Regions from separate parts of the Pseudohaliea sp. genome, predicted to be linked through region 2. Evidence: predicted binding sites of a transcription regulator. Region 2 holds the regulator's gene; the other holds the start of a gene.
The links. The regulator FNR, encoded in region 2, switches genes on or off when oxygen is low (the NO sensors DNR and NnrR bind a similar motif). The targets are predictions, from matches to a motif close to TTGATNNNNATCAA.

Region 1: ACX93N_RS00495 (Hsp20/alpha crystallin family protein) is a predicted target of FNR. The motif match lies at 1,823-1,836, and genes of this name have one in related genera.

What each region holds. Positions count from the first base shown of each region.
Region 1 covers NZ_JBTOLW010000001.1:106,276-109,684, reverse strand. Annotated here, with positions in the region: gene ACX93N_RS00505 (MBL fold metallo-hydrolase) at 1-18, shown strand, start outside; gene ACX93N_RS00500 (cytochrome P450) at 15-1,286, shown strand; gene ACX93N_RS00495 (Hsp20/alpha crystallin family protein) at 1,296-1,721, opposite strand; gene ACX93N_RS00490 (Lon protease family protein) at 1,910-3,409, shown strand, end outside.
Region 2 covers NZ_JBTOLW010000023.1:7,802-11,210, forward strand. Annotated here, with positions in the region: gene ccoN (cytochrome-c oxidase, cbb3-type subunit I) at 1-857, opposite strand, end outside; gene ACX93N_RS11545 (Yip1 family protein) at 966-1,571, opposite strand; gene fnr (fumarate/nitrate reduction transcriptional regulator Fnr) at 1,741-2,487, opposite strand; gene hemN (oxygen-independent coproporphyrinogen III oxidase) at 2,576-3,409, opposite strand, start outside.

The sequences.
Region 1 (3,409 bases), on a different contig from region 2:
GAGGGAGCTACAGCATGACTGAAGCCCTGAGCACCGCCGGGCTGCGCGACAGCAGCCAGAGCACCCCGGTGACCTTCGACGCCACGGATCCGGCACTCCTCGCCGACCCCTACCCGGCCTTTGCCGCCCTGCGCGCCGAGGAGCCCGTGGCCTTCACGGATGGCGGCTTCTGGGTCGTCACCCGCCACGAGGACGTGCGCGGCGTGATCATCGACAAGCGCAACTTCGGCCAGGGGGACTTCGTCCGCAACATCCAGCTTCACTACGGGCCGGACTTCGATGTCCTGGCCCAGCCCGGCTACCGCTGGCTGTCCGAGGTCTTCGTCTACCAGGATCCGCCGCAGCATACGCGCATCCGCGGCCTGGTGACCCAGGCGCTGACGGCGCGACGGGTACGCGCGATGCGCCCGGACGTCGAGGCGATCACGCACCGGCTCCTGGACCGGGTGATCGATGACCGCGGCATGGAGTTCATCCATGACTTCGCCTACCAGCTGCCGACACTGGTCATGTGCGACATGCTGGGTATCCGCGAGGACGAGATGCCGCCGGGCCTGCTGGAGCAGCTGAACCAGGCGATCGCCGATTCCTTCCTCGTGTTCGAGATGCGCGCACTGCCCGCTGAAGAGCTCGACCTCGCCAACCGGCAGATCCTGTTCCTGGAGTCGTTCTTCGGCGAGGTACTCGCCGAGCGGCGGCGGCACCCGGGGGACGACCTGGCCACCGGCCTGCTCCAGGCGCGCGACGGCGACAGCCAGCTCACGGAGCGGGAGATCGTCACCGTCGCCATCGGCCTGTTCGGTGCCGGCTTCGAGACCACGGCACACATGCTCGGCAACGGCCTGCTGGCCTTCGCTCACAACCCCGACGAATGGCAGAAGCTGGTGAACGACCCCGGCCTCGCACCGTCCGCGGTGGAGGAAATCCTGCGCTACGATAGCTCCCTGGTCGCGACCTACCGCACGGCCTTTCACGACACGCCGCTCGGGGACAAGCTGATTCGCGGCGGCGAGCGCGTGCTCGCCCTGCTCGCCGCCGGCAACCGGGACCCGGACGTGTTCCCCGACCCGGACCGCTTCGACATCAAGCGTGAGGGTGCACGCCACCTGACCTTCGGTGGCGGCATCCACTACTGCGTCGGCGCGGAGCTTGCACGCCTCGAGGGCGACGTGGCATTCCGCGCTCTCGCTGAGCGCATGCCCCGGCTGGAGGCCGACGCCAGCGACCCGGCCTGGCGTCCCGGTTTCCTCTTCCGCGGCCTGGAGCGCCTGCCCGTGGCCTGGTAGCGCGGGCCGCTAGCTGATCTCGATCCGCCGCTGCCCTGCGGGCTTCTCTTTCACCCTGGGTGCCCGCAGCGTCAGCACGCCGTCCTCGAAGCGCGCGCTGATGTCGGCCTCGTGGACGTCACCACCGAGGTCGAAACTCCGCAGGAAGCGCCCGTAGCGGCGTTCCTGGCGGATGACGCGGCCATCCTTCTCTTCCTTGTCTTCCTGCTCGGTTTCGGCTTCCAGGGTCAGCACCCCGTCGTGGACGGTGACGTGGATATCCTCTTTCCTCACGCCGGGCAGTTCCGCGGTGATTTCGTAGTGGTCGCCTTTCTCCCGGATATCCACCATGGGCGCGAAAAACGATTTGCCATCGCCATCGGTGGCGGCGGGCGCCCAGAAATCATCGAGAAAGCGGTCGCCGAAGAGGCTGTGTTTCCTGGGTACGAGAGCCATGATGCTATCCTCCCTGTGTTTGCCGGCCCACTGCCGGCAAGAGGGAATATGGCGCTTTCCACGGTCCCTTCAAGGTGCTCGCCGGGCGAAAGATCGGTCCTTTGACGTAGATCAACGGGCCCGCCCTGGCGCGCCCGGGGCGCTGCGCTATGCTGCGGCGACACCCGCTGCGGGAAGGATGACGCACCATGAATGACGGTTTGCGCCAGCGCGCGCCCGCCCCCGCCGCCGCCCCCCTGCCGGCGGAGGCCCTCTACCGGTCCTGCCCGCTGGAGGCCCTGGCCTTCGCCAGTACCGCGGAACTCGAGCCCCTGCCCTTCGAGCTTGGCCAGGAACGGGCCGTGGAGGCCCTCGACTTCGGCCTCGCGGTCGATGGCCTCGGCTTCAACATCTTCCTCGCCGGCAGCACCGGCAGCGGCCGCCGGGAACTGCTGCGGGGGCTCCTCGAGCGCCGGCAGGCCGCCCGGGCGGAGCCGCCGGAGGACTGGTGCTACGTCAACAACTTCGACGATCCCGGCAAACCCATCGCGCTGCGCCTGCCGCCGGGCCGGGGCCGGCAGCTGCGCAGCACCATGGCCGAGGCGGTGGAAGAGCTGCTGACGATCCTGCCGGCGACCTTCCAGGGCGACGAATACCAGGCCCGCGTGCAGGAACTCGGGGAATTCTTCCAGGAGCGGGAGTCCGAGGCCTTCCAGGCCCTCGCGGAGAAGGCCTCCGCAAGGGGTGTGGCGATGCTGAAAACGCCCTCCGGTTACACCCTCGCGCCGATGAAGGACGGCGAGGTCCTCACCCCCGCGGCCTTCGAGAAACTGCCCGAGGCAGAGCGCAAGGCCACCCTCGAGGCGATCGAAGGCCTGAAGGAGGAATTGAAGGGCGTGGTCCGCCAGCTGCCAGGCTGGAAGAAGGAAAGCCTCGACCGCTTCCGGGAGTTGAACAGCGATTTCTGCCGCCAGGCGGTGGCGCCCGTGTTCGCGCGCCTGCGCGATGGCTACCGGGACCTCCCGGCCGTGGTCGACTGGCTGGCAACGGTAGAAGCCGCGGTGATGGAAGAGGCGGAGTCCTTCACCCAGCTGCGCCAGGACTCGGCCATCCCCGACAACCTCCACGAGCGGGTGAAGGAATTCCCCCAGTACAGCGTCAACGTCCTCATCGACCACGGCGACAGCGACGGACCACCGGTCGTCCACGAGGACAACCCGACCTTCGGCAATCTCCTCGGCCGCGCGGAGCAGGTCGCGCAGATGGGGACACTGGTGACGGACTTCACCCTGGTCAAGGCCGGTGCGCTGCACCGGGCCAACGGCGGCTATCTCGTCCTCGAGGCCGAGAAGGTCCTCACCAGCCCCTTCGCCTGGACGGCGCTCAAGCGCACGCTGCGGGCGCGCGAGATCCGCATCCAGTCCCTCGACCAGGTCTTCAGCTTCGCCAGCACGGTACAGCTGGAGCCGGAGCCGATCCCCCTCGACATCAAGGTGGTACTTCTCGGCGACTACCTCACCGGCTACCTGCTCCAGGAGTACGATCCGGAATTCGCCACCCTGTTCAAGGTCACCGCCGACATGGCGCCGGACGTGCCGCGCACGGAGGACAGCACGCGGCTGTTCGCCCAGCTCCTGGCCACGCTGCAGCGACGCGACGGCCTGCTGCCCATCGAGCGCGGCGGCGTCGCGCGCTGCCTGGAACTCGCC
Region 2 (3,409 bases):
GGCGCGAGGAGAATCAGGCTCATAACCATGCCGAGGCTCTGGGCCCAGTCGGGCAGGGCGGTGTAGTGCAGGTGGTGCGGACCGGCCCAGATGTACACGGCGACCAGGGCCCAGAAGTGCACGATGGACAGGCGGTAGGAGTAGACCGGGCGCTCGGCCTGCTTGGGCACGAAGTAGTACATCATGCCGAGAAAGCCCGCGGTCAGGAAGAAGCCCACGGCGTTGTGGCCGTACCACCACTGCACCATGGCGTCGACGGTGCCCGAATAGGCCGAGTAGGACTTGGTCAGGGTGACCGGCAGCGCCGCGCTGTTGATGATGTGCAGGACGGCGACGGTCACGATGAAGGCGCCGAAAAACCAGTTGGCCACGTAGATGTGGCTGGTCTTGCGCTTCGCGATGGTACCGAAGAAGACGACGGCGTAGAGCACCCAGACGATGGTGATCAGCACATCGATGGGCCACTCGAGCTCGGCGTACTCCTTAGATGAAGTGAGCCCGAGGGGCAGGGTGACCGCCGCGGCGACGATCACCAGCTGCCAGCCCCAGAAGGTCATCGCCGCGAGCTTGTCGGAAATGAGCCGGGTCTGGCAGGTGCGCTGGACCACGTAGTAGGAGGTGGCGAACAGGGCGGACCCGCCGAAGGCGAAGATCACCGCGTTGGTGTGCAGGGGCCGCAGGCGGCTGAAGGTGGTCCAGGGCAGGTCGAAGTTGAGGGCGGGCCAGGCCAGCTGGGCGGCGATGAGGACGCCGACCAGCATGCCCACGATCCCCCAGACCACGGTCATGATCGCGAATTGGCGCACCACCTTGTAGTTGTATACCGGGTGCTCCAGCGCAGGGTTGAGCTCAGTCATGATGTCTTACCGTCGTTCGCAGGATGAAAATCGTCAGTTGCTGAATTCTAGTGGCTTTCAATTACAGCTCTTACAGCGCCGCTGCGGGCCCCTCCGCGGGCGCCGGGGTCAGGCATCGGTGAAGGCCGGCGCGGCGCCGTACTCCCAGGCCAGCACGGACACGACCAGGATGCAGACCAGGATCACCAGCGCGATGGCGAGGACGGCGCTGGAGAACAGGAAGCCCCGCTCCTCGGGAATATCCATCACGATCGGGATGCCGAGGTACATGAGGTAGACGGACCAGCTGACAGCGACCACGCCGATAAGCAGGTCCAGCCACAGCGTCGGATAGAAGCCGACCAGGCCCGTGACGAACAGCGGGGTAGCCGTGAGGCCGGCGATGACGATGCCCTTGGCGATGGTGGAGTCGGCACCGTAGGTATCGGACATCCAGTGGATGAAGTAGCCGATGGCCGCAACGCTTGCGACCATGACCATGTAGAAGAGAATGCTGATCTGGAACGCGCTCTCGGTGGTCAGCCGTATCACCTCGTTGTAGCTGCCCACGGTCCAGCCCACGTGACTGGTACCGTAGTACCAGGCGATCGCCGGGAAAACGGCCATGATGCAGGGGTACAGCACAAGCGCATTGCGGGATTTTTCGGGCATGGCGGCAACAGTCCGCCAGGTCGCGCTGGGCTTGGTCAACATGCCGAACAGGTGCTGGATCATGGGGGGGTTCTCCTCGTCGCTTATGGCGCGGAATTCTAACGTTATACCCACTGGGGGGGTTGATGCAGGTCAAGGTGCGGCGCAAAGACGCCGGCAACGCAGGGGACCGGGGGGATTGTAATCGGACCGGCTTGGGCCGGTGCAGGGCGTGCCCTGCCCCGTGAGGGGGTTAGCCGCCTTCGGCGAGCCGCTTCAGGGCATCGAGATCGAGGACCTCGATTTCCTTGTTGTCGACGCGGAGCACATCCATCTTCTGCATGCGGCTGAAGACGCGGCTCACGGTCTCGACGGTGAGCCCGAGGTAATTGCCGATGTCCACCCGGGACATGCTCAGGCGGAACTGCGTGGCGCTCAGCTTGCGCCTGGCGTTGCGCGCCGAGACGCTGAGGATCAGCGCGGCCACCCGCTCGTCCGCGGAACTCTTGCTGAGGAGGGTGATCAGCTGCTGGTCCGCGGTGATCTCCCGGCTCATGAGCTGGAAAAAGTGACGCTGCAGCTGCGGCATGGTCGCGCTCAGCCTCTCGAGCGACGAGAAGGGAATCTCGCAGACGGCGGCGGTTTCCAGCGCCTTGGCGGAGGAGGCATGGACGTTCTTGCTGATGCCGTCCATACCGACGATCTCACCCGGGAAATAGAAGCCGGTGACCTGCTCGCGGCCGTCGTCGGTGGTCTGGTAGGCCTTGAGGCTCCCCGCGCGCACTGCGTAGACGGACTGGAAACCGTCGCCTTCCCGGTAGAGGTGGTGGCCCTTCTGCAGCGGCTTGCTGCGCTGGATGATCCGATCCAACTCGTCCATGTCCCGCGCCTCGAGGGAGAAGGGCAGGCAGATACTGTTCAGCCGGCAGTTGCTGCAGCTGACCTGGAACTCATGGGAACAGGCTTTCTTGGTATCCAGATGCTGCTGCTGGCTGTTCATGCGGACCTTCCTTGTTGCCTAGGGGAAAAGTAAAACCCCGTCGTCGGGCTGTCAAGGAAGCTTTACAGTATGACCGCCTGCGTTGCGGTCACACCGTGGCCGAGAAGCGCCGCCCTGGTTGCCGCTGTTGCCTCTCGAGATATTCGTCGAAGGGCATGCAGATATTGCGAAGGAAGGGTCTGCCCGCCTCGTGGATGCGGATATCCTCGTCGCCGAGCGTGAGCAGGCCGTCGGCCTGGAGCGGGGCAAGGGTGGCCAGCTCATCCGCAAAGTGTTCCTGGAAATCGACGCCGAAGCGGCGCTCGCAATCACCGATATCCAGGGCCAGCTCGCAGATCAGGGTCATGATCACATGGCGGCGCAGCTTGTCCTCGCTCGTCACCATGCAGCCCCGGTTCAGCGGCAGCTCGCCGGCGTCGATGCGGCGATAGTAGTCGTCCAGGTCGCGGGCATTCTGCAGGTAGAAGTCGCCGATCTGGCTGATGGCGGAGACACCGAGGCCAAGCAGGTCGTCGGCGAGCTGCAGGGAGTAACCCTGGAAGTTGCGCTGCAGCCGGCCCTCGCCCTGGGCCAGGGCGAGGTCGTCGTCCGGCAGCACATAGTGGTCCATGCCGATGTGCCGGTAGCCCGCATCCTGCAGGGTGGCACTGATCATCTGCGCCAGCACGAGCTTTTCTTCCGGCTCCGGCAGCGTCAGCCGGTCTATGGAGCGCTGCGGCTTGAAGCGCTCCGGCAGGTGTGCGTAGTTGTAGCAGGCGATCCGGTCCGGACGCAGGGCAACGACCCTGCGCAGCGTCTCGGCCATGCTGTTGTGGTCCTGGTAGGGCAGGCCGTAGATGAGATCGAAGGACAGGGAGCGGAAGCCGTGATGCCGGATGCTCTCGACCAGCCTGGCAACCTGCTCGTAGGGCTGGACGCGGTT